One region of the Photobacterium sp. TY1-4 genome, then DNA from elsewhere that is predicted to be linked to it. Evidence: predicted binding sites of a transcription regulator. Region 1 holds the regulator's gene; each other region holds the start of a gene.
What was found. Region 1 encodes CRP, which controls carbon source genes, mostly activating them, when cyclic AMP is high. Its sites were predicted from a motif close to TGTGANNNNNNTCACA; they were not measured.

Region 2: the regulator CRP is predicted to act here: its motif matches at 5,806-5,821, upstream of gltB (glutamate synthase large subunit).
Region 3: the regulator CRP is predicted to act here: its motif matches at 5,336-5,351, upstream of NH461_RS02620 (CTP synthase).

Annotation. Positions count from the first base shown of each region.
Region 1 is NZ_CP099734.1:260,526-270,479, reverse strand. Features, by position in the region: gene NH461_RS01270 (ABC transporter ATP-binding protein) at 1-522, shown strand, start outside; gene NH461_RS01265 (TIGR02444 family protein) at 515-1,054, shown strand; gene NH461_RS01260 (hydrolase) at 1,111-2,133, shown strand; gene NH461_RS01255 (YheU family protein) at 2,212-2,430, shown strand; gene NH461_RS01250 (phosphoribulokinase) at 2,539-3,408, shown strand; gene NH461_RS01245 (OsmC family protein) at 3,469-3,873, opposite strand; gene crp (cAMP-activated global transcriptional regulator CRP) at 4,147-4,779, shown strand; gene NH461_RS01235 (hypothetical protein) at 5,070-5,264, shown strand; gene NH461_RS01230 (DUF1338 domain-containing protein) at 5,457-6,251, opposite strand; gene astD (succinylglutamate-semialdehyde dehydrogenase) at 6,298-7,758, opposite strand; gene astA (arginine N-succinyltransferase) at 7,775-8,791, opposite strand; gene NH461_RS01215 (aspartate aminotransferase family protein) at 8,929-9,954, opposite strand, start outside.
Region 2 is NZ_CP099734.1:2,982,395-2,992,348, reverse strand. Features, by position in the region: gene NH461_RS13930 (glutamate synthase subunit beta) at 1-1,058, opposite strand, end outside; gene gltB (glutamate synthase large subunit) at 1,051-5,598, opposite strand; gene NH461_RS13920 (TIGR01212 family radical SAM protein) at 6,233-7,165, shown strand; gene NH461_RS13915 (diguanylate cyclase) at 7,226-9,052, shown strand; gene arcB (aerobic respiration two-component sensor histidine kinase ArcB) at 9,181-9,954, shown strand, end outside.
Region 3 is NZ_CP099734.1:524,124-534,077, forward strand. Features, by position in the region: gene barA (two-component sensor histidine kinase BarA) at 1-606, opposite strand, end outside; gene rlmD (23S rRNA (uracil(1939)-C(5))-methyltransferase RlmD) at 763-2,106, shown strand; gene relA (GTP diphosphokinase) at 2,140-4,359, shown strand; gene mazG (nucleoside triphosphate pyrophosphohydrolase) at 4,442-5,245, shown strand; gene NH461_RS02620 (CTP synthase) at 5,435-7,075, shown strand; gene eno (phosphopyruvate hydratase) at 7,156-8,457, shown strand; gene ftsB (cell division protein FtsB) at 8,752-9,024, shown strand; gene ispD (2-C-methyl-D-erythritol 4-phosphate cytidylyltransferase) at 9,106-9,804, shown strand; gene ispF (2-C-methyl-D-erythritol 2,4-cyclodiphosphate synthase) at 9,804-9,954, shown strand, end outside.

The DNA of each region.
Region 1 (9,954 bases):
CAGGCCCTGACCCTGGCCCTACAGTCCTATGAAGGCGCCATGGTGATTGTCAGCCACGACCGGTATCTGTTGCGGGCCACCACCGATGATCTGTACTTAGTGCACGATCAGAAGGTCGAACCGTTCAACGGCGATCTGCACGACTATCACAAGTGGCTGACTGAGCAGCAACGCAACGAGCGCCGCGAACAACAGGCCGCTAAGCCGGAAGCCAGCAAGGACAACAGTGCCGCCTCACGCAAAGAGCAAAAACGGCTGGAAGCGGAGTTCCGCAAACAAACCGCGCCGCTGCGCAAGCAAATCGACAAGCTCGACCAGCAGATAGAAAAACTGATGGCTCAGATCAGCGATGCCGAAGCCCAGCTGTCAGACCCGAGCATTTATGACGCCGACAACAAAGCCCGCCTCAACGAGCAATTGCAACGCCAGGGCGATGCCAAATCGGCGCTCGAAGATGTCGAGATGACATGGATGGCGCTACAGGAGCAGTTGGAAGCCATGGAAGCCGAGTTTAATGGCTGACGCCAAGCCCCGGACTCAGCCCCAACCTCAGACCCGGCCCAAATCGGCCGGGTTCTGGCCCTTCTGCCTGGCGCACTATGCCCATCCCGGCGTTGAAGCGGCCTGCCTTGCCCTGCAAGACCGCCATCACGGCAATGTCAACCTGGCTTTGCTACTACACTGGCTCGACACCCAGGCGCTGCTCTTGCCCGAAGATGGCCTGGCACAGCTTGACGAGGCACTAAAAGATACCGATGCGCTGCTCACCTCCTACCGCGCTATGCGCCGCGCACTCAAACCCCGGCTCGACCCGGCTGGCTACCAGCAGCTGCTCAACTTTGAGCTCACCCTCGAGCAACGCCAACAGCAAGCCCTGCTCACCCAGCTGTCCCAATTGCCCCTGCGCCCGGCGGCCTTTTCCGGCAGCCCACGGCAATGCGGTGGCAACCTGCACGAAGACAATAGCAACCTGCACGAGTACGGGCGCCACCTCGGCCTGCCATCGGCGCTGTTGCAACAGCTCCGGGGCGAGCAACACAAGGACTCACCCTGAGCCGCCAGCTGTGCTATAACACCCAAAAGAATCTTCGAACAACGTCAGGCGAGCACATGACCCCTTTTGAACCGGCCAGTGGCCTGCGCAATGCCCATCTGCAAACCCTGCTGCCGCGCTTGTTGCGCCGCGCTCCGCTCTTTACTCCGCTGACCCAGCGGATTGAAACCCCGGATGGCGATTTTCTCGACCTCGCCTGGACCGGTCCCGGCCAGGACTACCCGAACGACCAGCCGATCCTGGTGCTGTTTCACGGCCTAGAAGGCAGCTTTCACAGCCCGTATGCCAACGGCCTGCTCTACGCGGCAAAACGCCGGGGCTGGCTCGGGGTAATGATGCACTTTCGCGGCTGCAGCGGCGAGATCAACCGTCTGGCGCGCAGTTACCACTCCGGGGAAACCAGCGATGCCGCCTTCTTCCTGCGCTGGCTGCGGCAGCAGTTTCCAACGAACCCGCTGTGGGGGATCGGCGTCTCGCTCGGCGGCAACATGCTGGTCAACTACCTGGCCGAGCATCAACACCGCAGCGAGTTTGCCGCGGCGCAGGTGATCTCCCCGCCGCTGAACCTGGCCTCCTGCTCGGCGCGGATCGAGCAGGGCTTCTCACGGCTCTACCAGCAATATCTGCTCGGTTCGATGAAGAAAACCCTGAGCCGGAAAGTACAGGTCCTGCCGGAGGCGATGCCGCTGGCACTTGAGCAGATCAACGCCATCCGCACGCTGCGCCAGTTCGATGACTGGGTAACCGCCCCCCTGCACGGCTTCCGGGATGCCGAAGACTACTACCGCCAATGCAGCGGACTCGACAAGCTCCAGCACATCACGACCCCGCTGCGGATCATCCATGCCGCCGACGATCCGTTTATGACCCCGGCCGTGATCCCCACGATGCCGCTCCCAGAGAACATCGACTATCACCTCAGCCCGTACGGCGGCCATGTCGGGTTCGTCACCGGATCGTGGAACAAGCCGCAGTTCTGGCTTGAGCAGACCGTCCCGGCCTGGTTTGAAGCCCGGGCCGAGGGCAAAGCCAGAGCCGCGGTGCAGATCAATGCAACACAGCGTGGCACCGCCGGATGAGCGCGAAACCAAGGGGCTCTACAAGCGATGCAATTGTCAATATAATCGACCAATTCAATATCCCCTGGAGAGTTTGCAATGATTATTCCCTGGCAAGACATCGATCCTGAAACCCTGACCAACCTGATTGAACATTTCGTGCTGCGCGAAGGCACCGACTACGGCGAAAGCGAGCTCACGATGGCCGAGAAAGTCAGCCATGTTCGCCGCCAGCTGCAAAGCGGTGATGCCGTCATTGTGTTCTCCGAATTGCATGAAACGGTCGATATCAAACTACGCCGCCAACTGGACGCATAACACCGCCCGGCGGCGGTGACTCCCCTGCAAATTTAGCAATCCGGCTTGACCTGCCCCCTGCTCGCCTGTTAATAACTCTTTCCGTTATTGTTAACGACAGGGTTTGTCATGTCTGCAAAACATCCGATAATTGCCGTTACGGGCTCTTCGGGCGCCGGAACGTCGACGACTTCCGAAGCCTTTCGCAAAATGTTCAATATGATGGGCATCAATGCGGCCTGGCTGGAAGGCGACAGCTTCCACCGCTTTACCCGACCGGAAATGGACGTCGAGATCCGTAAGGCCAAAGAGCAAGGCCGGCATATCAGCTACTTTGGTCCTCAGGCCAATGACTTTGCCCAACTGGAAAACTTTTTCCGCCAGTACGGCAATGACGGCAGCGGCAAATTCCGCCGTTATCTCCACACCTTCGATGAGGCCGTGCCCTACAACCAAATGCCGGGCACCTTTACCCCCTGGCAGGATCTGCCGGAAAATACCAATGTGTTGTTCTATGAAGGACTGCACGGTGGGGTGGTAGATGGCGATATCAATGTCGCCCAGCATGTCGACCTGCTGATCGGCATGGTGCCGATCGTCAATCTGGAGTGGATTCAGAAAATTGTCCGTGATACCCGCGATCGGGGTCATTCCCGCGAAGCCGTGATGGACTCCGTGGTCCGTTCGATGGATGACTACCTCAACTACATTACCCCGCAGTTCTCACGCACCCATATCAACTTCCAGCGCGTGCCGACGGTCGACACCTCCAACCCGTTTACCGCCAAGGCGATCCCGAGCCTGGATGAGAGCTTTGTGGTGATCCGTTTTCGCGGGATCAAAAATGTCGATTTCCCGTACCTGCTGGCGATGATCCAGGGCTCGTTCATGTCGCGCCACAACACCCTGGTCGTGCCGGGCGGCAAGATGAGTTTCGCGATGGAGCTGATCATGGGCCCGCTGATCCAGCAGCTGATCGAAACCGGCAAGTTCGGCTAAATCCGCCCGCCCCGTATCAGAGCGTGACGAGAAGACCGGCTTCTCGTCACGCGAACATCCTTACGCCGGCACCACGGCATAGGAGTGAGTCATTTCCACCCCTTCGCCCAGCATCAGGCACACCGAGCAGTACTTCTCCAAAGAATCCGCCACGGTTTTGGCCACTAAGGCTTCGTCCAGATCATGGCCGGTGACAACAAAATGCAGGTTGGCGGTGGTAAAAATGCGCGGTGCCTGCTCCCGGCGGACCGAGGTAATTTGCGCTTCACAGCCGGTGATCTGCTGGCCGGCAGACTTCAGTCCGTCCACCACATCAACCGAGCTACAACCACCCGCAGCCATCAGGACCAGCTCCATCGGGCTGGGTGCTGTTGCCCCGCCATTGCCGTCCATCACCACGCTGTGACCGGAGTTGGACTGCCCCAAAAATGTCATCTCTTCGACCCATTTCACCCGTGATTGCATTGCTTACTCCTTACTACTGACAGGGGTTTCAGACACTATCTCACAACTGTGTGATCATGTGCACAGTTAGAACGGCAAAATGCCAATTTCAGATAGATCAATATCAAGAAAAACCCGGCGAAAAAAGATAAACTCTCAACTAATTATTCACGTGAGCTTGCAGCCCAGCGGCTGACTGGCATATCCTAGTCGGCGAACAATGTTATTGTGATGCCCAGCCGCGAATTATAGGGATGTCATTGCTGGGCAACAAACGCAGAGGAAGTTAGTAATATGGTTCCAGGTAAACCTCAAACAGATCCAACGCTAGAGTGGTTTCTTTCCCATTGCCACATTCATAAATACCCATCAAAGAGCACTTTGATCCATGCGGGCGAGAAAGCAGAAACTCTCTACTACATCGTCAAGGGTTCTGTTGCCGTATTGATCAAGGATGAAGAAGGCAAGGAGATGATCCTGTCTTACCTCAACCAGGGCGACTTCATTGGTGAGCTGGGCCTGTTCGAAGAAGGCCAGGAGCGTACCGCCTGGGTTCGTGCCAAAACCCCATGTGAAGTGGCTGAAATCTCATTCAAGAAATTCCGTCAGCTGATCCAGGTCAACCCGGATATCCTGATGCGTCTTTCTGCGCAAATGGCAAGCCGCCTGCAGGTCACCAGCCAAAAAGTCGGCGACCTGGCCTTCCTGGATGTGACCGGTCGTATTGCCCAGACGCTGCTGAACCTGGCCAAGCAGCCAGATGCCATGACCCACCCGGACGGCATGCAGATCAAGATCACCCGTCAGGAAATCGGTCAAATCGTCGGTTGTTCGCGTGAAACCGTCGGCCGTATCCTGAAGATGCTGGAAGAGCAGAACCTGATCTCTGCCCACGGCAAAACCATTGTGGTTTACGGCACCCGCTAAGCGCCGAGCCCATCCTATTTCAAAAGCCGCACCGGGTGCGGCTTTTTTCATTTCCGGCCTTGTTTCAGTTACAACGCTTTCTTCAATCCTGTGACCGCTGCGCCCTGCCGGCTCCTCCGGCTTGCACTCTGCCAATTTGATGCTACATTGAGCATATTGCGAAACCGCTATTCCGGTACTGGAGCATCCCCGGACGGGTAGCCTTTCAGCAGCAAACCACCGAATAATCACCGACGAAGAAAGCAGCCGCTTCGTCACACAGGATCAAGCAACCAACGAATTGTAACGATATGGATATCGAACGTTTTGCACCCAACACCAGCACCACCCCACCGACGGTGCTGCAAGCTCTGCCCGCCACTATCGAAATGACCGGATTCAGCGATCCGCGCCACTACCTGGCGCAGCAGCCCCCGTTGGATCCCGAAAGCCGCCACCAGGATCAGGAAACCGCCTGGGTGCCGCCGCTCGACAGCCAGCATTAGGCCAAGACCGTTGCAAAAAACGGTGAAAAAAATCGTAGCAAAATCCGTGGCATCGACATCAACGCCACGCTTGCTGAGCAGTCTGACGGACATAAAAAAAAGCCCGGGAATCTCTTCCCGGGCTGTGAATGTATTCACGAAGCAGCCGTGCCTCAATGGGCGAACATGAAGGCACAGCTCCTCAGCGCGCGATCACTGGTTGGTACTCTCGAAGATCTTATCCGCCGAGGCCTCAACGAAGCCGCGATACAGCTCGCCGTCTGCCGTCGGATAACGCTTGGCAAACTCATAGAAACCGCCCGGGATCTCCCGTACGCCGTCCAGGAAGCTGACCGCCACCCGATCAGCCATGGTCGATGACTGCTCCAGCAGCACTTCCGGGCTGCCTTTCACTTCACCGCCGGACTCATTGATCGCAAAACCGTTATGGCGCAGCAGGTGGTTCACCTCGTGTACCTCGGTAAACTGCTCCAGCTGATTCACGTTCACCGTAAAGTGGTTGGCGCCGAAACCATGGGCCGCAACCCAGCCGGCATACTCACTTTCTGCCGCCAGCAACTCGTACGTGGCAAAATCAAGGTCCCACAACCGGCCGCCGTACAGGAAGGCCGGATCGTTCAGGGCCGCCTCCGGCACCTGGCTCACCAGATCGCGAATGGTTTGCTGCAGCAAGGATGAGAACTGCCCGACCAATAGCTCACTGATAAAGACCTTCGGTGCCGCCGGATTCGGATGTTCAAAGTGCTCGGCATACAGCTTCTTCGCTTCGAAGTGGTACTTGCCACACGGCTTATAGCCAATCGCAATAAACGGTGCCGCCAGACGATCCAGTCCGACCTGCGGCAGGTTAAATGTCCGCAGTGCGATATGATCGTTGAGCAGGGGTTCATCTTCCTCAAGCAGGTCATGGACCTGCGCGGCTGATGGACACAAACGCTGGGTGTAATCTTGCCACAGCGCGTTAAACAATTGTTCGACCCTTTCCATGTTGCTTGTTCCCCTTACCTAATCGCAGTGTCGCGACCGACGCGACTTACATTGTGATCCCCGGCGACAATTGTGCCGGCAGTTCAGTGTGCTCGCCTTCCATCGATGCCATCGGATAGGCACAGTAGTCGGCCGCATAGTACGCGCTCGGACGCAGGTTACCGGAAGCGCCCGGACCACCAAACGGCGCATCGCCGCTGGCCCCGGTCAGCTGACGGTTACGGTTCACAATCCCGGCACGGATATGGTCAATAAAGTACTGCCATTCATCGTCCTGGGTCGTCACCAGACCCGCCGACAGGCCGTAGCGCGTGTCATTGGCCAGCTCAACCGCTTGGGCCAGGTCGTCATAACGGGCGACCTGCAGCAGCGGGCCGAAGTATTCTTCATCCGGCAGCTTGGCAATGTTGCTGACTTCGATGATCCCCGGTGTGACCACCGCGCCCTGACCACGCTTGGCTTCCAGCAGCATCTCGCCACCCAGCGCAACCAGGTTCGCCTGGGCGCGGATGATGTTGTCCGCCGCCGCAACCGAGATTTGCGGGCCCATAAACGGCTGTGGCTCGGCAAACGGACCATCGACATTGAGCTGCGACGCTGCTTCAAGCAGGCGCTTCAGCACCGCATCGCCTTGCGGCCCTGTCGGCAGGTACAGGCGACGGGCACAGGTACAACGCTGACCGGCACTGATAAAGGCCGACTGAATAATAGTGTAGACAGTGGCATCAAGCTCGCCATAGTCCTTGGAGATCACCATCGGGTTGTTACCGCCCATTTCCAACGCCAGCATTTTGCCCGGCTGACCGGCAAACTGACGGTGCAGGATATGACCGGTATTGGCGCTGCCGGTAAACAACAGACCGTCGATCCCCTGCGATCCCGCCAGGGCTTCACCGGTGGCACGTGCGCCCTGCACCAGGTTGATCACGCCATCCGGCAGACCCGCCTGTTGCCACAGCTTCATGGTTTCTTCCGCAACTTTCGGCGTCAGATCCGACGGCTTGAAGACCACGGTATTGCCCGCCAGCAAAGCCGGAACAATATGGCCGTTCGGCAGGTGGCCCGGGAAGTTGTACGGGCCGAACACCGCCATCACACCCAACGGACGATGGCGCAGTACCGCCTGAGTCCCACCGGCCACTTCTTTTTGCTTGAAGCCGGTACGCTCTTCGTAGGCACGCAGGGAAATGGCAATCTTGCCCACCATGGCACCAGCCTCGGTACGGGTTTCCCACAGCGGCTTGCCGGTTTCTTCCGCAATGGTCCGGGCGATGTGCTCACTGTTCTCTTTCACCAGATCGGCAAATCGCTCGACAATTGCCCGGCGCTCGCTCAAGTCGCTCTTGCGCCAGCTCACCAGTGCCTCACGGGCAGCGGTAACGGCCTGCTCCACCTGCTCGGCGGTTGCGCTCTGACCCTGCCAGATCACTTCGCTACTGAATGGGTTGAGCGACTGCATCGCATCGCCTTCACCCGCGAGCCATTTGCCTGCAATCCATTGTGTCATGATGTTCTCCCGTCAGTTATTGCTCAATCAGGCGAACCTGATCACCATCTTGTACTTGCAGTGCGGCGGCCATGTCGGCGCTGATCACTGCCACTTGCTGATCGTTCTGCAGCGTCACCTTGCCGACCACGGCACGGAAGTGCTCGAACGAGGTATTGCTGATAATACAATCGCGCCCTTGCGCTCCCTCACCAATCACAACGGTGAAACGCTTGGAGTGACGCACCGATTCAATATGGCGCACGTCACACTCAACGGTCGGGCCAGCATCGAAAATATCGACATAGCCCTTACAGCTAAAGCCTTCTTTTTCCAACAGGCGCAATGCCGGGCGGGTCTTTTCATGAACCTCGCCAATCACTGCTTGCGCTTCCGGGCTCAGCAGGTTGACGTAAATCGGTAGTTTCGGCATCAAATCAGCGATAAAGCCTTTCTTGCCAATCCCGGTCAGATAATCGGCCAGGGTAAAATCAATCGAGAAGAAGTGCTCTTTGAGCCACTCCCAGAACGGCGAATGACCGTCGTCATCAGAAACGCCACGCATTTCCGCGATAATGGTTTTATCAAAACGTTCCGGGTGCTCCGCCAGCATCATAAAACGACACTTCGACAGCAGGCGGCCGTTCAGGCCTTCGCGCCACTGCGGACGCAGGAACAAGGTGCACAGCTCGCTCACCCCGGTATAGTCATTGCCCAACGTCAGGGTTTTCACCACATTGTGAACGTTGAGGCGACGGGATGAATGGACCACGGTGCTCAAATGATAAGTATAAAACGGGGTGTCCAGTCCAACGGCAGCCTCAATGGCTGTCGTTCCGGCAATCTCTCCGGTTTCCGTATCTTCCGCCACCATCAGGTAGCCTTCCGGCCCCGGCTGGGTGACGTGTCTGGCAAAACTCTCTACCGAGTGGTTGATTCGGTTGCTCAGGATTTCTTCGTTCACCGGTAGTGACGTAAAGCCATGGCCAGACTCTTCTGCACATTGCATCAGTGCCGGCAGATCGGCTGCTGTAATAGGACGAATAACCAGCATCGCATTCCCTCCAGATGCAGGTAGCGGCATGAAGCCACTAACTTATCGTTATGAATTTATGTAGGTAACCTGTCTTCTACGCAGGCAAAAATGCAGCGGCCAGCTCCTGTCAGCCGCTGCAATTAATCAGAAAGGACTTATTGGTATAGTTTAGCGATTGCACGCTCCAGACGCGCCATCCCTTCATCAATGTCAGCTTTTTCAATCACCAGTGACGGTGTAAAGCGAACCACGTTGGCCCCGGCAACCAGCACCATCAGACCTTCTTCACCGGCAGCGACCAGAATGTCACGCGCACGGCCCTGCCACTCTTGGGTCAGGGCTGCACCCAGCAGCAGGCCTTGGCCACGCACTTCGGCGAAGATTGGGTATTTGGCATTGATTTGCGCCAGACCGTCACGGAACCATTGCTCACGCTCCTTGACGCCAGCCAGCACTTCCGGCTTGGAGATTTCATCAATCACCGCTTCCGCCACCGCACATGCCAGCGGGTTACCGCCGTATGTTGAACCGTGGGTGCCCACTTTCAGGTGCTTGGCCAGCTCGGTCGTGGTCAGCATCGCACCAATCGGGAAACCACCGCCCAGCGATTTTGCTGTGCTCAGGATATCCGGCGTCACGCCCAGGCCTTCGTAGGCATAGAATGCACCGGTACGGCCGTTGCCGGTCTGAACTTCATCGAAGATCAGCAGCGCATTGTGCTTGTCACACAGCTCACGAACGCCCTGAATGAATTCCGGCGTCGGGGAAATGATCCCGCCTTCGCCCTGCAGCGGCTCCATCATGACCGCACAGGTGCGATCAGACATGTGCTCAGCCAGGCTTTCCAGGTCGTTGTAAACCATGTGGGTGATGTCGCCCGGCTTCGGACCGAAACCATCAGAGTAAGCCGCCTGGCCACCGACCGTCACGGTAAAGAACGTCCGGCCATGGAAGCCTTGCTTAAAGGAAATAATTTCAGATTTTTCCGGGCCAAACTTATCCACCGCATAACGGCGTGCCAGTTTCAGCGCCGCTTCGTTGGCTTCGCCGCCGGAGTTGGCGAAGAACACTTTGTCTGCAAACGTCAGCTCTGTCAGCTTCTTGGCCAGGCGCAGGGCCGGCTCGTTGGTCATCACGTTGCTCAGGTGCCACAGTTTGTCCGCCTGAGATTTCAGCGCATC
Region 2 (9,954 bases), 860 kb from region 1:
AGAATATTCCAGTGTCGTTCACAGCCTTCCTCGTGGGAGGTCGACGTGCGCAGGATCATCGGATAGGCCGGCCACGGTTGATTGACCGGGCGTTGCTCCGGCGGCATCGGCATGATTTCGACCTGAGTGATACTGGCCGCGCCGTGACGGTTCGAGGTACCGACACAGTCCGAGCCGGTATCCCCGCCGCCGATCACCACCACATGTTTGCCTTTGGCATGGATTTCTTCGGTTTTCAGATCCATGTTGTTGGCGCGGCGGTTGTTCTGGGCCAGAAACTCCATCGCATAGTGGGCGCCTTTGAGCTCGCGGCCCGGGATCGGCAGATCCCGCGGAACCGTAGAGCCGCCGGTCAGCAGTATCACATCAAACTCTTGGCGCAGCTGCTGGGCATTGATGTCGACCCCGATATGGGCGTTGACTTCAAATTTGACCCCGGCTTCAGCCATCAGGTTGATTTTACGGTCAATGATATCCATGCCGAGCTTGAAATCCGGGATCCCGAACCGCAGCAGGCCACCGACTTTTTCATCGCGCTCAAACACAGTCACGCTGTGGCCGGCGCTGTTGAGTTGCTCCGCCGCTGCCAGACCGGACGGACCGCTGCCGATAATGGCGACGGTCTTGCCGGTACGTTTTCTCGGTGTCTTCGGTTTGGCATACCCTTCGCGGTATGCCGTTTCGACAATGGTTTTCTCGATGTTACAGATGGTGATCGGATCCTGGTTGATGCCGAGCACACAGCTGCTCTCACACGGCGCCGGACACACCCGACCGGTAAACTCCGGGAAGTTATTGGTCGAGCTCAGGATATGCCAGGCTTCTTCCCAGCTGTCGCGATAGACCGCATCATTGAACTCCGGAATGATGTTGCCGATCGGACAGCCGTTGTGGCAGAACGGCACCCCGCAATCCATGCAGCGCGACGCCTGCGTGTTGATTTTGTCCCCGAACGCGTCGTTGAGGACAAACTCCTTGTTGTCCTGGATCCGGACGCTCGGATCCACTTTCTTTGGCAACTCGCGGCCAAATTCTAAAAATCCAGTCGGCTTACCCATCGACGGCCTCCAATACTTCCTTGTTCTCTGCTTCTGCTTTGCGCTGCTGTAGGACGGCTTTGTAGTCCCGCGGCATCACTTTGACCATCCGGGCCAGGTTCCCCTCGAAGTTATCGAGGAAAGTTTGAGCCACTGTACTGCCGGTATAGTCGATATGTTTGGTCAGCATTTCGCGCAGCAGGACCTTGTCTTCGTCTTCAATCGGATCGAGATCGACCAGCTCCGGATTGAGCTTGGTTGCAAAGTCTTCGAACTGATCCCAGACGTAGGCGACCCCACCGCTCATCCCGGCGGCAAAGTTGCGTCCGGTCTGGCCGAGGATCACCGCGATCCCGCCGGTCATGTACTCACAGCCATGATCGCCGACGCCTTCGACCACCACCTTGGCGCCGGAGTTACGCACGCAGAAGCGCTCGCCGGCCATGCCGCGGATATAGGACTCCCCGGAGGTCGCGCCGTAGAAGCAGACGTTCCCGACCACGATGTTGTCTTCCGGAATGATGTCGGTCCGGCGGTCCGGGTAGAGTGCCAGGGTGCCGCCGGACAGACCTTTACCCCAGTAGTCGTTGGCATCCCCTTCCACTTCAAAGGTCACGCCTTTGGCGAGGAACGCCCCGAAGCTCTGGCCGGCGGAGCCGTTGAACTTGACCTTCATCGGCTGTGGTAAGCCTTGGTCTTTGTAAATCTTGGAGATTTCGTTCGACAGCATGGTCCCGGTACTGCGGTCGGTATTGATGATGTCAAACGTGGCTTCCACCGTCTTGCCTTCATACAGGGCTGGCGCTGCCGTTTCAATCAGGCGGCGATCCAGGATGGTTTCCAGCGCGTGGTCTTGCTCACGCTGCTGATAGACGCCGTCTTCTGCCCGGGCAGGCTCGATGTGCAGCACCGGGCTGAGATTCAGGTTCTGGTATTTCCAGTGGCTGATGTTGTCGCGGATCTTCAGTTTCTGGGACTGGCCGACCATCTCCTCAATGGTGCGGAAGCCCAGTTCAGCCATGATTTCACGCAGACCCTGCGCCATGTAATGGAAGAAGGTCACGACATCTTCTACCCGGCCGTCGAAACGCTCGCGCAGCGTCTTGTTCTGGGTCGCAATCCCGACCGGACAGGTGTTCTTGTGACACTTCCGCATCATGATACAGCCTTCCACCACCAGCGCAGCGGTCGCGATGCCCCATTCCTCGGCACCGAGCAGGGTCGCCACGGCGAGGTCGCGCGGGGTCTTCATCTGGCCGTCACTTTGAACCACGATGCGGTTGCGCAGGCCGTTTTTCAGCAGGGTCTGGTGGGTTTCCGCCAGGCCGAGCTCCCAAGGCAGGCCGGTATGACGGATCGAGGACATCGGTGAGGCCCCGGTGCCGCCGTCGAACCCGGCGATCAGCACCACGTCTGCTTTGGCTTTAGCGACACCGGAGGCAATGGTGCCGACCCCGGCTTCTGAGACCAGCTTGACGTTCACCCGACCGGCGCGGTTGGCGTTTTTCAGGTCAAAGATCAGCTGCGCCAGATCCTCGATCGAGTAAATATCGTGGTGCGGCGGTGGCGAGATCAGGCCGACGCCCGGGGTGGAGTGACGGGTCGCGCCAATCCAGTCATCGACTTTATCGCCCGGCAGCTGACCGCCTTCGCCCGGCTTGGCACCCTGAGCCATCTTGATTTGCAGCTCATCGGCGTTGGTCAGGTAATAGGAGGTTACGCCGAAACGGCCGGAAGCGACCTGTTTGATCGCCGAGCGCTCCCAGTCGCCGTTGGCTTTTTTCTCGAAGCGGATCGGATCTTCGCCGCCTTCGCCGGAGTTCGACTTGGCGCCGATCCGGTTCATTGCTACGGCTAGGGTCGAGTGCGCTTCGTACGAGATCGAGCCGAAACTCATCGCCCCGGTGGCAAAGCGCTTGAGGATGTTCTCGACCGGCTCGACGTCTTCGAGCGGGATGGCCCCGGCCGGATTTTTGATAAAGTCCAGCTGGCTGCGCAGCGTTGCGGCGTCATCGGCCTGATCGTCCACCGCTTTGGCGTATTGCTTGAACTGGCCGTAGTCCTTGTTGCGGGTCGACTGTTGCAGCAACGAAATGGTTTCCGGGTTGAACAGGTGTTTCTCGCCACGCTGTTTCCACTGGTAAACCCCGCCGACATCCAGCATCTGGATTGGGATTTCCCGGGTCGGGTAGCCGACCCGGTGACGGATCAGCACTTCTTTGGCGATGTCGTCAATGGTCAGGCCTTCGATGCGCGACACGGTGCCGGTGAAGTATTTGTCGACCACCGATTTGCTGATCCCCAGCGCTTCGAAAATCTGTGCGCCGTGATAGGACTGCAGGGTGGAGATCCCCATCTTGGAGAAAATCTTCAACAGACCGCCGTTGATCCCTTTGCGGTAGTTGTTGAACAGCTCGTCGACTGACAGCGCCGGATCCAGCTTGCGGGTGCGTTGCAGATCAACCAGGGTTTCGGTCACCAAGTACGGGTTGACGGCGTTGGCGCCGTAGCCGACCAGGGTGGCAAAGTGGTGGGTTTCACGGGCATCCCCGGTTTCGACCACAATGTCACACTTGGCGCGCAGGCCCTTGCGGATCAGGTGGTGGTGCACTGCGCCGACTGCCAGCATCGCCGGAATGGCCGCATGGTTGGAGTTCACCGCCCGGTCGGTCAGGATGATGATCGAATAGCCGTCGATCACCGCATCTTCCGAATACTGGCAAATCCGCTTGAGGGCGCGCTCGAGCTTGCCCGGCTCGCCGCTGGCACGGAACACGATATCCAGCGTTTTGGCCTGCAGGTGCTCGTTATCGATCGCGCGTAGTTTTTCCAGCTCAGCATTGCTCAGCACCGGCGACTCCAGCTCAACTTTCTGGCAGTGTTCCGGGGTTTCGCTCAGCAGGTTCTGATCTTTGCCGAGGTAGGTGTTGAGCGACATGACCATCCGCTCGCGGATCGGGTCGATCGGCGGGTTGGTGACTTGGGCAAACAACTGCTTGAAGTAGTTCGACAGGTGTTGCGACTGGTGTGACAGCACAGCCAGCGGCCAGTCGGCCCCCATGGCGCTGAGCGGCTCGTAGCCGGTTTTGGCCAGCGGTACGAGGATATCATTGACTTCTTCTGAGCTGATCCCGAAGGCTTGCTGGTGGTGCAGCAGACGCTCCGGCGTCGGTTGATGGTGGCGGTTATCCGCATCCGGCAGCGATTTCAGACTCAGCAGGTTGTCCTGCACCCATTGCTCGTATGGTTGGGTGGAGGCAATGGTGTCTTTGACTTCTTCATCCGAGATGATCCGCCCCTGCTCCAGGTCGGCCACGAAGATCCGGCCCGGCTGTAGGCGGCCACGGAACTGGATGTTTTCCGGCGCGATCTCCACCACGCCGGATTCGGATGCCATGATCAGGAAGTCGTCTTTGGTCACGGTGTAGCGCGACGGGCGCAGGCCGTTGCGATCCAGCGTTGCGCCGACCTGGACACCATCGGTAAAGCAGACCGAGGCCGGGCCGTCCCACGGCTCCATCACATTGGCGTGGTACTGGTAGAACGCACGGCGCTTGGGATCCAGATTTTTGTTTTCCTGCCACGCTTCCGGGATCAGCATCATCAGCGCATGCGGCAGGCTGCGACCGGAGAGCACCAGCAGCTCCAGCGCCATATCAAAGTTTGACGAGTCCGAGCTGCCTTCCTGGCAGATCGGCAGCAGCATGTCGATTTCCTGCTGGGTAAACAGGTCCGATTCGAGGATCGCCTCGCGGGCTTTCATCCAGTTCAGGTTGCCGCGTACGGTGTTGATTTCCCCGTTGTGAGCGATGTAACGGAAAGGCTGCGCCAGACGCCATTTCGGGAAGGTATTGGTTGAAAAGCGTGAGTGAACCAGCGCCAGGGCCGTCACCATCGACGGGTTCTGCAGATCAAGGAAGTACTGCGGGACTTGCTCGGTGGTGAGCTGCCCCTTGTAGACAAGCGTTTTGTAAGACAGCGAGTTGATGTAGAAGTCATCACCGATGTTGGCAATGCTTTCGAGGCAGACCCGCACCGTGTAGTTTCGCAGCACATACAGCTTGCGCTCCAGCGCGGCAGGTTCCAGGCCCGGCCCACCGGTGACAAACACGTGTTCGAACTGCGGCTCAGTGCTGAGCGGATCGGCGCCGATCATGGAATTGTCGACCGGCAGCACCCGGTAGCCGATAATCTCCAGGTCCAGACGCTTGGCGTTACGCTCGAGAATATCGCGGCATTGCTGGCGTTTGTCTTCGTCTTTCGGAAACAGGACGACACCCACCCCGTACTGATCAAAGGCCGGCAGCCGGATCCCGAGCTTGACGGTTTCCTCCAGCAGGAATTCATGGGGCTTTTGTAGCAAAATACCGGCACCGTCACCGCTGCACGGATCACATCCCTGGCCACCCCGGTGTTCCATGCGGGCCAGCATATCCAGCGCCTGGGTGACAATCTGATGGGATTTGCGGTTTTTGAGATGGGCGACAAAGCCGATACCACAGGCATCGTGCTCGAGTTCAGGTACGTACAGTCCCTGAGCCTTCTGCGCTTGATCTGTCATAGATACTTCCTTCCAGTTTCAACAGGCCTCAATCCAGAAGCCCGAGTTATCCCTAATCGGTGTTATGACATTGCAGGGGATAAATGGACCTCTTGTCCTGCCCGGGCAATGTGTGTTTGCTGTGGGATGATGTTTCAAATCAAAAGCAAACTTAATGCTGTAGCACCTCTGTCCTGGTTAGCAAAAGTGCTACGGCTGTACTGGTGATGTGACAGAAATCACTAAAAAGTAGGGTGATTTCGTCATTTTTATTGTTCATAAATTGCGCACAGCTGTAACTATCCTACATTTTTGATTGATTAATTACCAACAATTATTGAAGGGTCGTCTGCATAAAATTGCCGGGTTGATGAATGGCTAGCGGTTGTAATCGGTTGTTTAGTCGATAATGCCTCTCATTTTGAATATTGACGACAAAGTCCGCGAGCTCAGTAGTCATTTATGTCGGTAATTTTGTTGCCGCAGGGTTTCATTTTGTTGTTTTTTAATTACACGCCCTTTGAGTGCTACAGAGAATGGCCGCCTGTGGTTCTTTTTATTGCTTTGGCACGATGGTTTTATTGTTTTGGCACAAATTTTCGGCTGTTTTTTGGTGCTAACCTGCGCGGCTTTCATTCACTATTCGGGGAATGCCATGCAACTGCATGAACTCGTCAATACCTTCGGGCAGGATTTACAGCGCCGGTACGGGGAAAAGGTCCATAAGCTGACACTGCACGGCGGATTCAGTTGCCCGAACCGGGACGGTACGATTGGGCGGGGCGGCTGTACCTTCTGTAACGTCGCGTCCTTTGCCGATGAGCAGGCCCGGTTTCTGCCGATCCGTGACCAGCTCCGGGCGCGGGCGGGGGAGGTGAACCGGGCGCAGCGCTATCTGGCGTATTTTCAGGCCTATACCAGTACCTATGCGGAAGTGCAGGCTTTGAAGGCGATGTATGAAGAAGCGTTAACGGCGGCGGATATCGTCGGCTTGTGCGTCGGGACCCGGCCGGATTGTGTGCCGCCGGCCGTACTCACGCTGCTGGCCGCATACCAGCGTCAGGGCTATGAAATTTGGCTCGAGCTGGGGCTGCAAACGGCTCATGACCACACGCTGAAGCGCATCAATCGCGGCCACGATTTTGCCTGCTATGCCCGGGTTGCCGAGCAGGCCCGAGCGCTGGGGCTCAAGGTGTGTACCCATTTGATTGTCGGATTACCGGGGGAAGGGGAGGCTGAGTGCCTGGAGACATTGCGCCGGGTGGTGGCGGTCGGGGTCGATGGCATCAAGTTGCATCCGCTGCATATTGTGACCGGCAGTACCATGGCCAAGGCCTGGCAGGCCGGTCGGATGAGCGAGATCAGCTTGGCGGATTATGTGGATATCGCCAGCGCGATGATCCGCAATACCCCCGCGAATGTGGTCTACCACCGGGTGTCGGCCAATGCCCGCAAACCGACCTTGCTGGCGCCGGACTGGTGTGAGAACCGCTGGCTGGCGATGACGGAAATCAGTCGGCAACTGATCCGGGACGGCGCGCAGGGCAGCGCGCTGGACCAACCATTTATTGCCCGGCCAGCGCTATAGTGGCTGTACAAACTATGTTAGATTATCGACTCATTTTTTCGCCACGATAGAAAATCAAGCATGTTGCGTTTTGTTCGCCGCCCGGCCGGGTTGGCTGCTCTCTCCATGTTCCCGGTGGCCGGGCTGGCCGCCGAGACGGCTGATCGGGTCGGTCATCCGGTATTGCTGTCGGTCCTGATCGTGACCGGGGCTGTGGTCGGCTGCGGGTTGCTGGTGATGATGCTGCTACACCTGGATGCGGCGTCGTTCCGGCGGTTGCACCTTATCTTGACCGATTTGCCGTTGGCGGTGGCGATTATCCGGCGCAAAGACGGCGCCTTGCTCTATGCCAACAAACGCTGCTGTGAGTTGATAGGGGTTCGCAAACTGGGCAGCCGTTATCTCTATCCGGATGAGATCGGCGCCGAGATGCTGTGTGATTTTCTCCGGCCGCTGTCGTATCGCCCTGGATTGCAGAATGCCCCCGAGCCCCTTCGGCTTAAACCCGGGTCTGCCTCATCACTTGCGGTTGCCGGGCAGCCGATTCGTTTTAAATGGCAGGCGTCCTGGCTGCTGTATTTGTCGCAACCGCCCCAACAGCCGGCATCGTCTGCCCAGCTTGAGCAGGAGCAGCGTATTTTCCAGCAGGTGCTGAACTCCTTGTCTGAGTTGGTGTACTACCAGGATCGCAGCGGCCAGATCATCGGTACCAATAAAGCCTTCAACCGCTTCTGGCGCGGTCGGTTCTCGGAAGGGGTAATGGACGATGAGAACATGGCGGCTTCCCTGCATCCGCTGCATACCTGGACCACGGCGCCGGACGGGGCCAGTCGGTTACTGGAAACCAATAAAACCCAACTGATTGATGATCTCGGCGAGGTGATTGGTACGCTGTCGATCAGCCACGATGTGACGGACTGGCATGATATGCAGGAGAGTCTGAAGCAGGAGATCGAGAAACGGGAGATCACCGAGCAAGCCCTGGCCCAGCGCAGCTCATTGCTCAACACGATTTTTGAAGCCAGCTCGGATCCGATTGGCCTGTATAACGAACACGGTATTTATGTCGGCTGCAATGAGCCGTTTGCCCGCGCGCTGGGCTTTACCCAGGCGACCTTGCTCGGCAAGTCGGCGGCGGATGTGCTGGAGCCGGACAAATGGGAAGAGTTTCAGGAAACCGACCGCCAGGTCCTGCGGGAAGGCAAAACGGTCAAAACCGATGATTATGTGATTCTCGAAGACGGCACCCCGATTTGGTACGAGATGGTGAAAACCCCATATCGGGACCCGACGGACGGCGTGCCCGGGGTGCTGGTGATGGCCCGGGATGTGACGGAGCGGCGGATGGCCGAGCAGCAGCTGGCGGATGCGATTATGGAGCTGCAGGAAATGAGTTTTGTCGACAGCCTGACCAAGGTGGCCAACCGGCGTTACTTTGACGAGCAGTTGCGCAAGCTCTGGCATGGCCATATCCGGGAGCAAAAACCGCTGACCCTGATTTTGTGTGATATCGACAGCTTCAAGGCGTTCAACGATAACTATGGCCACCAGCAGGGCGACTATGCGTTGCGGGAGGTCGCCAAGGTGTTCCGTGACGTGATCCGGCGCGAAACCGATGAAGTGGCTCGCTACGGCGGTGAGGAGTTTGCCTTTCTGCTGCCCAATACCAACCCGGAAGGCGGGCTGGTGGTGGCCGAGAAGGTCCACCAGCAACTGGCGGCGCAGGGCATTGTTCATGCCTATTCAGATGTGGATGACAAGCTGACCGTCAGCCTGGGGATTGCCACGGTGACGCCGTTGCCGACTCAGGACTACGGGGACCTGGTCGAAATGGCCGATATCGCGCTCTATAAAGCCAAGGCGGCCGGGCGCAACTGTACCATGGTGATGACCGATAGCGAGCGCTGAACCGGGCCAATCCGGGAATGAAACGAGCCTGCTTCAAGCAGGCTTTGTTATATCTGTGGGACATCTCCTTTGGTTCTGGCCCCGGGATGATTATCATAAGCGTAGCCTTTTATGAGCAGGAATAATTCATGAAACAAATCAAAGTGCTGGCTCAGTTCTATGTCGACTTGCTGGTTAAGCTCGGAATCGTGCGCTTCAGCCTGTTGCTGGCGCTGGCGCTGGTTGCCCTGGCGGTCGTGGTGCAGGTCGGGGTGACGCTGGTGCTTCAGGGCGAAGTACTCAACATCGATATCGTCCGATCGGTGTTTTTCGGGCTGCTGATCACCCCGTGGGCGGTCTATTTTCTGTCGGTGGTGGTGGATCAGCTCGAAGACTCGCGTCAGCGGTTGTCGAAGCTGGTCACCAAGCTCGAAGAGATGCGCTCGCGCGATATGCAGCTCAATAAGCAGTTGCAGGAGAATATCGCCCAGCTGAATCAGGAAATTGAAGAGCGGAAAAAAGCGGAGGAAGCGCGCGAAGAAGCGATGCTGGATCTCGAAAACGAGGTGTACCAGCGGGAAAATGCTCAGCTGGAGCTGGCAGAGCAAAGCGCGTTGCTCAAATCCTTCCTTGACGCCTCGCCGGATCTGATCTACTACCGCAATGAGAAAGGCCAGTTCTCCGGCTGTAACCGGGCGATGGAAGAACTGACCAACCGGACCGAGAAACAGTTGGTCGGCCTGACCCCGTGGGATGTCTACAGTGAAGACATCGCCCGAAAAATCGTCGAAACCGATCAGCAGGTCTTTAACCAGAATGTCTCGCTGACCTATGAGCAGTGGCTGGAATATCCCGATGGCCGCAAGGCGGTATTTGAGCTGCGCAAGGTGCCGTTCTACAGCCGCGAGGGGCGGCGACTGGGC
Region 3 (9,954 bases), 260 kb from region 1:
CGGCCGGGTGACATCACGCATCAGGCGGTAGGCGAACATTGAAGCCAGCGTCAGGCCCAGCAACAGCACCATCAGGGCGGTAAAGACTTCCTGGTACTGCTGCAGGCGCAGGGCGCTGAGATCAAGTTCCAGCGCAATGTAGCCCAGTGGTTTGGCCTGCATGCCCGGGGTGGACAAGGTGCTGAATTGCCCCTCGCTGAGGATCGGCGCTCTTAAAATCAGGGCATTTTCATTGAGCCGGGTGTCGAGCAGCAGTGGGATCGGCTGGTCGTCCGGGTACATCAGGGTTTCGAAGTTGCGGTGGAAATTGGAGGTGACGAACAGCTGGTTGTCGGCATCAAACACCGCAATGCTGCGGACAATTTCCGAGTGCTTGCGGTGGGCGTAGCTGATCAGGCGCCGGACCGCTTCGCGGTTTTTGTCGGTCATGCCGTATTCGGTGGAAATCGCAAGGGGCTCGATAATACTGGCGCCGGTCGACAGCAGCTGATGTTCGAGGTCTCGGTAGCGGCTCATGGTGAAAAAAGCGCTCAGGAGCAGGCCGATAATCAGCGTCGGTGCTAATGTCAGGGTGAACACCCTGGCACGAAGTCCATATTTGGTCATGGTTCTCTTAATTACAAGAATGCGATTCTGTGGGAGAATTGTCCTCCACCTGTGGCCGTTAGCTTAATGAAACTAAGGCTGCTCGACAATCAACGAATACCAAACTGCTGGCAATATCACTCAGTTTGGTCGATCTGCTCCGTGAGTCAAAACACTATGGCACGTTTTTTTAAGCCTCAGAAACGAAAATTAACCGACACCAAACACAAGGAAATGACCATTCGCCGACTCGATCACCTCGGGGCCGGGATTGGTCATCTCGACAAAAAGCCGGTATTTGTTGATGGGGCCTTACCGGATGAAACCGTGGTGGTGCAGCTGACGGAAGATAAAAAGCAGTATGCCCGTGCCAAAGTGATCAAGCGCCTGAACGATAGCCCCGCACGGACTCAGCCGCAATGCCCGATCTACGAGCAGTGCGGCGGCTGTAATTTGCAGCACTTGTCCCATGCCGGCCAGGTGGCTGCCAAACAGCAGGCACTGGGCGAGCTGATGGGTAAATTTGCCGCCACGGATCAAGGGCAGTCTGTTGAACAGGCGCCGCCCATCACCGGGGATGCCTGGCACTATCGCCGCCGAGCCCGGTTCAGCCTGCGCGCTGAGAGCGGGCCGTTGCAGTTTGGTTTTCGCCGCAAGCAGAGCAAAGCTATCGTGGACGTCAGCCATTGCCCGGTGCTGGCAGAATCGCTGAATGCATTGTTGCCGCCGTTGCGGAAATTGCTGGCGGGCCTGAAGGGCAAAAAGCATCTCGGGCATTTGGAGCTGGTGGAAGCCGACAATGGCCGGGTCGTGATGATCCGTCACCTGCAGCCGTTCAATGACGTCGATCAGGCGGCGCTGCTGGCTTTTGCAAAGCAGCATTCGGTGATCCTGTATCTGGCACCGACAGCTGACAGCCTGGAGCGCGTGACCGGCGAGGCGCCTTACTATGCGCTGAACGGACAGAAGCTCTATTTCACCCCGCGTGATTTCATCCAGGTCAACGCACCGGTCAATGCCAGGATGGTGCAGCAGGCGCTGGACTGGCTTGACGTCGGCCCACAGGATCGGGTGTTGGATTTATTCTGTGGTTTAGGTAACTTTAGTTTACCCTTAGCCAAACAGGTCCAGGCCGTCGTCGGCGTGGAAGGGGTGGACGAGATGGTCCGCCGCGCCACGGATAATGCGACGCAGGCGCAGTTGGCCAATACCGAATTTTACCAGGCCAACCTGGAAGCGGATGTCACCACCCAGCCCTGGGCGCAGGCACCGTTTACCAAGATTTTGCTGGATCCGGCCCGGGCCGGTGCTGCGGGCGTGATGTCGCACGTGGTCAAGCTGGCTCCGGAGCGGGTGGTGTACGTCTCTTGCAACCCGGCCACCCTGGCCCGGGACAGTCAGGTGCTGTTGCAGCAGGGGTATCAGTTGGCACGTTTGGGAATGCTGGATATGTTCCCTCACACCGGACACTTAGAATCAATGGCGCTGTTTATCCGGTCGGAGCAGGGCCGCAAAAAATAGTGTTGAATCACGATAGAACAACAGGATAGAGAGATGGTCGCAGTTCGCGGTGCGCACTTAAAGGAAAATGAGACATTTGAGCTGGCTGCCTGGGTTGAGAGCCTGAAGCAGGACGCCAAAGTGGCGGAGCAGATCAAACAAACCTATCAACGTTGTATCGAGCTTACGAGCGAGGAAGCGTCGGCGCCGCAGTTGCTGTGGCGTGGTCGCGAAATGGTTGAAATTCTGGTGACCCTGAGTATGGATCGGGACACCCTGGTTTCGGCGTTGCTATTCCCGCTGGTGGAAGCGGGGATCTACAGCTACGAAGCCCTGAATGAAGATTACAGCAATACCATCTTGCAGATGGTATCCGGGGTTGAGCAGATGGCGGCGATCGGCCAGCTCAAATCCACCACTGAAGGGGCGTCGCAGTCAGCCCAGGTGGATAATATTCGCCGGATGTTGCTGTCGATGGTGGACGACTTCCGCTGCGTGGTCATCAAACTGGCCGAGCGGATCTGCAACCTGCGGGCGGTGAAAGATGAACCGGATGAAGTACGCCGGGCAGCAGCCAAAGAGTGTGCCAACATCTACGCGCCGCTGGCCAACCGGTTGGGGATCGGTCAGCTCAAGTGGGAAATTGAAGACTACGCGTTCCGCTACAACCATCCTAATACCTACAAGCAAATCGCCAAGCAGCTCTCCGAGCGCCGGATTGACCGCGAACACTACATCGAGCACTTTGTCGACGATCTCGACAGCGCGATGAAAGCGTCCAACATCAAGGCGGAAGTCCACGGCCGTCCGAAGCACATCTACAGCATCTGGCGCAAGATGCAGAAGAAGAACCTGGCATTTGACGAGCTGTTTGACGTTCGGGCGGTGCGGATCATCGCTGATCAGCTGCAGGACTGTTACGCCGCGCTGGGGGTGGTGCACACCAAGTACCGTCATCTGCCGAAAGAATTTGATGACTATGTCGCCAACCCGAAACCGAACGGCTACCAGTCGATCCATACCGTGGTGCTGGGGCCGGAAGGCAAAACCATCGAGATCCAGATCCGGACCAAGCAGATGCACGAAGAGTCGGAGCTGGGGGTGGCGGCCCACTGGAAATACAAGGAAGGGGCGACCGGCGGCGCCAAGTCGGCCTACGACGAGAAAATCAACTGGCTGCGTAAACTGCTGGCCTGGCAGGAAGAGATGTCCGACTCCGGCGAGATGCTGGAAGAGCTGCGCAGTCAGGTGTTTGATGATCGCGTTTACGCCTTTACGCCGAAAGGGGATGTAGTTGACCTGCCGATGAATGCCACACCGCTTGATTTTGCTTACCACATTCACTCGGAAGTGGGGCACCGGTGTATCGGGGCTAAAGTTGAAGGGCGGATTGTGCCGTTTACCTATCACCTGCAAATGGGCGATCAGGTCGAGATCATCACCCAGAAGGAGCCGAATCCGTCGCGCGACTGGCTGAACCCGAACCTGGGCTTTGTGACTTCCAGCCGGGCCCGGGCCAAGGTGCATGCCTGGTTCCGTAAACAGGACCGCGACAAGAACATCGCCGCCGGGCGGGAAATCCTCGAGACCGAGCTGGCCAAAATCGGCGCCACCCTGAAAGATGCCGAAGCCTACGCGCTGAAGCGGTTCAATGTGCCGTCGCCGGTCGAGCTGTTTGCCGGGATCGGCAGCGGCGACCTGCGGATCAACCAGGTCGTCAACCACATTAATGCACTGGTGAACAAGCCGACGGCCGAGGAAGAAGATCAGCAGCTGCTGGAAAAACTCAGTGAAGCCGCGCCGAGAGCCACCAAGAAGCCGCAGCGGGATGCGGTGGTGGTCGAAGGGGTCGATAACTTGATGACCCACTTGGCGCGCTGTTGTCAGCCGATCCCGGGCGATGATATCCAGGGCTTCGTCACCCAGGGCCGCGGTATTTCGGTGCACCGTCAGGACTGCGAGCAGTTGGAAGAGCTGCGCCATGTTGCGCCGGAGCGGATCATCGATACCGTCTGGGGCGGCGGCTTTGTCGGCAACTATATGCTGACGGTCCGGGTGACGGCCTCGGAGCGCAACGGCTTGCTCAAGGAGCTGACCAATACCTTTGCCAACGAGAAAGTGAAAGTGGCCGGGGTGAAGAGCCGGATCGATTTCAAAAAACAGATGTCGATTATGGACTTCGACCTGGAGCTGACCGACCTGGAAGTGTTGGGCCGGGTGCTCAAGCGGGTGGAGCAGGTCAAGGATGTTGCGGAAGCCAAACGGCTCCATTAATGTCCTCCCATCACGGGATTGGAACGGGTAGCCTGGCTGCCCGTTTTTGTATCGCCAGTAGATTGAAAAGGCAGTATTTGACATGAGTGACAACACACAGGCGCCGATTGAGCAGTTGCTTGAGATTATGGCGACATTGCGGGATCCCGAGACGGGATGTCCGTGGGATCTGAAGCAGGACTTTGCCTCCATCGTGCCGCACACGCTCGAAGAAGCGTATGAGGTCGCTGATGCCATCAATCAGAAAAATTGGGATGAGGTGCGTGAAGAGCTGGGGGATTTGCTGTTTCAGGTGATCTTTTACAGCCAGCTCGGCAAAGAGCAGGGGCTGTTTGCGTTTGAAGATGTGGTTCGCGGCATTAATGACAAATTGATCCGCCGTCATCCCCATGTATTCGGAGGCACTGAATTTGCCAACGAGGCGGAGATCCTCGCCAACTGGGAAGCTGAAAAAGCCAAAGAGCGGGCCGCGAAAGCGGCAGATGCCAGCCTGCTGGCGAATATCCCTCAAGCCCTGCCGGCGCTGATCCGGGCCGAGAAAATCCAGAAGCGCTGTGCTAAGCACGGTTTTGACTGGGACAGCCTGGGCCCGGTGGTGGAGAAAGTCCGCGAAGAACTGGACGAGGTGATGGATGAAGTCATCCAGGTGTCACCATCTCAGGACAGCATCGAGGATGAAATCGGCGATCTGCTGTTTGCTGTGGTTAACCTCAGCCGCCATCTGCAAGTGAAGCCGGAAACGGCACTGCAGCGTGCTAATCGAAAATTCGAGCGCCGGTTTCGCGAAGTTGAAAAAAGTGTGCTAGAACAAGGGAAGCGTGTTGAAGACTGCTCGCTCGAGATGCTTGATCAGGAATGGCATCGCGTCAAACAGCGCGAGCGTTAACCGCCTTGCTTAGCCGTTGAACGGTATGGGGTCCCTGATGTCTGTACCCGCGGGGATCTTTGATTTGAGACAAAAAAAAACTGCCAATGCTGTGATAGTTTTCACGTTGTGGCGATAAAGTGTGTCTGGTATACTAATTTCCCGTCCAGATACTTTTTATATCCTCTATACCAATCTTCCAGGTAAAACATGACGACGAATTACATTTTTGTTACGGGCGGGGTCGTATCCTCTCTAGGTAAAGGTATTGCTGCAGCCTCTCTGGCAGCGATTCTAGAAGCACGTGGTCTGAAAGTGACCATGATGAAACTAGACCCTTACATCAACGTTGACCCAGGCACCATGAGCCCGATTCAACACGGTGAAGTATTCGTAACGGAAGACGGTGCAGAGACCGACCTTGACCTGGGTCACTACGAGCGTTTTATTCGCACCAAAATGACCAAGCGCAACAACTTTACGGCTGGCCGCGTGTATGCGGACGTGCTGCGTAAAGAGCGCCGTGGCGACTATCTGGGTGCGACTATCCAGGTCATCCCGCATATCACCAACGAAATCAAAGAGCGTGTGATCGCCGGTGCCGAAGGCCATGATGTGGCGATCGTCGAAGTCGGTGGTACTGTGGGTGACATCGAGTCCCTGCCGTTTATGGAAGCCATCCGTCAGCTGGCGGTTGAACTGGGCCGCGAGCGCGCCATGTTCATGCACCTGACGCTGGTGCCTTACCTGGCTGCTGCCGGTGAAGTGAAAACCAAGCCAACCCAGCATTCGGTGAAAGAGCTGCTGTCGATCGGGATCCAGCCGGATGTGCTGATTTGCCGTTCTGACCGCATGATCCCGGCAAACGAGCGTGCCAAGATTGCACTGTTCTGTAACGTGCCGGAAAAAGCGGTCATCTCAATGAAAGATGTCGATTCCATCTACAAGATCCCACAACTGATCAAGGCTCAGGGCCTGGATGATCTGGTCTGTCAGCGCTTTGGCATTAACGCACCGGAAGCAAACCTGGCGGAATGGGAGCAGGTGATCTACGAAGAAGCCAATCCAACGGCTGAAGTGACCATTGGGATGGTCGGTAAGTACATCGAACTGCCGGATGCGTACAAGTCGGTGAACGAAGCCCTGAAACATGCGGGCCTGAAAAACCGTCTGTCAGTCAACATCAAGTACGTCGATTCACAAGATGTGGAGTCGAAAGGCACTGAAGTGCTGGAAGGCCTGGATGCAATCCTGGTTCCTGGCGGTTTCGGTGGTCGTGGTGTCGAAGGGAAGATCACGACAGCGCAATACGCCCGTGAGAACAAGATCCCATACCTGGGGATCTGCCTGGGCATGCAAGTGGCGCTGATTGAATTTGCCCGTCATGTAGCCGGCATGGAAGGCGCGCACTCGACAGAATTTAACGCTGAGACCAAATATCCGGTGGTTGGTCTGATCACCGAGTGGGTTGACAGCGAAGGCAACGTGGAAGAGCGTACCGAGAAGTCGGATCTGGGCGGCACCATGCGTCTGGGCTCTCAGCTGTGTCACCTGGCAGAAGGCTCGAAAGCCCGTGCGCTGTACGGCAACGCGACGATTCACGAGCGTCATCGCCACCGTTACGAAGTGAATAACAACCTGCTGCCGAAACTGGAGAAAGCAGGTCTGAAAATTTCGGGTCTGTCTGCAGACAAGAAACTGGTGGAAATTATCGAGATCCCGAACCACCCATGGTTTGTGGCGGCTCAGTTCCACCCTGAGTTCACTTCAACGCCTCGCGACGGCCATCCGCTGTTTGAAGGCTTTGTGAAAGCGGCAGGCGATAACCTGCGCGGTGAGCTGAATAAGTAAGGATTACGGATAGCTGTGGCAAAAAGTGCTACAGCTATTTTTTTAGCTTTTAAATTGAAGATAAAGCAAGAGGAAACATAATGTCTAAGATCGTTAAAGTTCTAGGTCGTGAAATTATCGATTCACGTGGTAACCCAACTGTTGAAGCAGAAGTTCACCTGGAAGGCGGTTTCGTCGGTATGGCTGCTGCACCATCGGGTGCATCGACTGGTTCTCGCGAAGCGCTGGAACTGCGTGACGGCGACAAGTCTCGTTTCCTGGGTAAAGGTGTTCTGAAGGCTGTTGAAGCTGTGAACGGCCCAATTGCTGAAGCACTGCTGGGTAAGGATGCGAAAGCTCAGGCTGATATCGATCAGATCATGATTGACCTGGACGGTACTGAAAACAAGTCTAACTTCGGTGCGAACGCTATTCTGGCGGTTTCTCTGGCGAACGCCAAAGCTGCTGCTGCTGCCAAAGGCATGCCACTGTACGAGCACATTGCTGAGCTGAACGGCACTCCGGGTCAATTCTCTATGCCTCTGCCAATGATGAACATCATCAACGGTGGTGAGCACGCAGACAACAACGTTGATATCCAGGAATTCATGATCCAGCCTGTCGGTGCGAAGACGCTGAAAGAAGGTCTGCGTATCGGTGCTGAAGTGTTCCACAACCTGGCGAAAGTTCTGAAAGCGAAAGGCATGAGCACAGCTGTTGGTGATGAAGGTGGTTTCGCGCCGAACCTGGAATCCAATGCTGCTGCCCTGGCTGCAATCAAAGAAGCTGTTGAACTGGCTGGCTACGAGCTGGGCAAAGACGTGACGCTGGCGATGGACTGTGCGGCCTCTGAATTCTTCGACAAAGAAGCTGGCAACTACAACATGAAAGGTGAAGGCAAGATCTTCACTTCTGAAGAGTTTAACCACTACCTGGCAGGTCTGGTTGAAGAGTACCCAATCGTGTCTATCGAAGACGGTCTGGACGAGTCTGACTGGGACGGCTTCAAGCACCAAACTGAGCTGCTGGGCGACAAAATCCAGTTGGTCGGTGACGATCTGTTCGTAACCAACACCAAGATCCTGAAAGAAGGCATCGAGAAAGGCATCGCTAACTCTATCCTGATCAAATTCAACCAAATTGGCTCTCTGACTGAGACGCTGGCTGCGATCAAGATGGCAAAAGATGCGGGTTACACGGCGGTTATCTCTCACCGTTCTGGTGAAACTGAAGATGCGACCATCGCTGACCTGGCTGTGGGTACTGCCGCGGGCCAAATCAAAACCGGTTCTATGAGCCGTTCTGACCGTGTTGCGAAATACAACCAGCTGATCCGTATCGAAGAAGCGCTGGGCGAGAAAGCCCCTTACAACGGTCTGAAAGAAGTGAAAGGCCAAGCGTAATTCATACGTTGAATCCCGGATGGCTTTCGGTCATCCGCAATGAGAAAACCGCCTGTATCAGGCGGTTTTTTTTCGTCTGAAGCCCGGCCTGCCGAGATGAATGACTTGTGGCTCAATCTGTTATCCGCCGGTGTGTCCGCTCTGTTCTGAGCGGTTTGACGGTAACTGGCCCTAGTCACACTCAGCGCTTTATGGGATTATTAGGACTATTTTTTAAATGACCCTGCTGATTGATGACAATGATCACTGTGGGGGTCCCCGAAAGTGCAAAACACGAATGAGCATGGGAGCCGTATGCGTTTATTCATTGTCGCGCTACTGATGACACTGGCATGGTTGCAGTACGATTTCTGGCTGGGGAAAAACGGCATGGGCGATTATCTGGCAGCCAAAGATAATGTGGCGTTGCAACAACAGGCCAATGCTGAGCTGGCGCAGCGTAACCAGCAGATGTACGCCGAAATCCACGATTTGCACCGCGGCCAGGAAGCGGTGGAAGAGCGGGCACGAAATGGCCTGGGCATGATCAAGCCGGGCGAAACCTTCTTTCGGATCGTCGGCGAATAGCCGTCGCGTCCGGGCTGGTGGATACAGCAGCGCCGCAGGATGAACCCTTGAAGTAATCAGCGAAAAGCGATACCTGAATTCATGACTGAACAAATCACCGCTGTCGTACCTGCGGCCGGGATCGGCAGCCGCATGGCGGCGGACCGTCCGAAGCAATACCTGCACATTGCAGGCAAAACAATTTTAGAACATACCCTGGACCGCCTGTTAAGCCATGCGGCGATTCGCCGTGTGATTGTGGCAATCAGTCCGGCGGACCCTTATTTTCACACCTTGCCGCTGGCGGATGATCCGCGTATCACGGTGGTGGACGGCGGTGCCGAGCGAGCCGATTCGGTGTTCGCCGGGCTGGCGGCCATTGAAGATGAGGCCAGCTGGGTTTTGGTACATGATGCGGCCCGGCCGTGCGTGCGCCGGACCGATCTGGACAAACTCATCACCTCGGCCCATGGCAGCGACTGTGGGGCGATCCTGGCAGCGCCGGTACGCGATACCATGAAGCGAGGCAATGGCCGTCAGGGCATTGCGGAAACCGTATGCCGGGATGATCTCTGGCATGCGCTGACACCGCAGATGTTCCGGGTGAAACAATTGCGCGATTCACTCCAGTACGCGCTGTCGCAAGGCGCGGTGATCACTGATGAGGCCTCGGCACTCGAGTTTTGCGGTTTACAACCCCGGTTGGTTCCGGGGCGGTTGGATAACCTCAAGGTCACTCAGCCGGAGGATCTGGCCCTGGCTGAATTTTATTTACAACAATTGATGAAGGACGAGCCATGATTCGCATTGGACACGGTTTTGATGTACACAAGTTTGGTGGTGAAGGGCCGGTCATTATTGGTGGCGTGGCGATTCCGTACGAGCAGGGGCTGATCGCTCACTCGGATGGGGATGTCGCCCTGCACGCCGTGTGTGATGCATTGCTCGGCG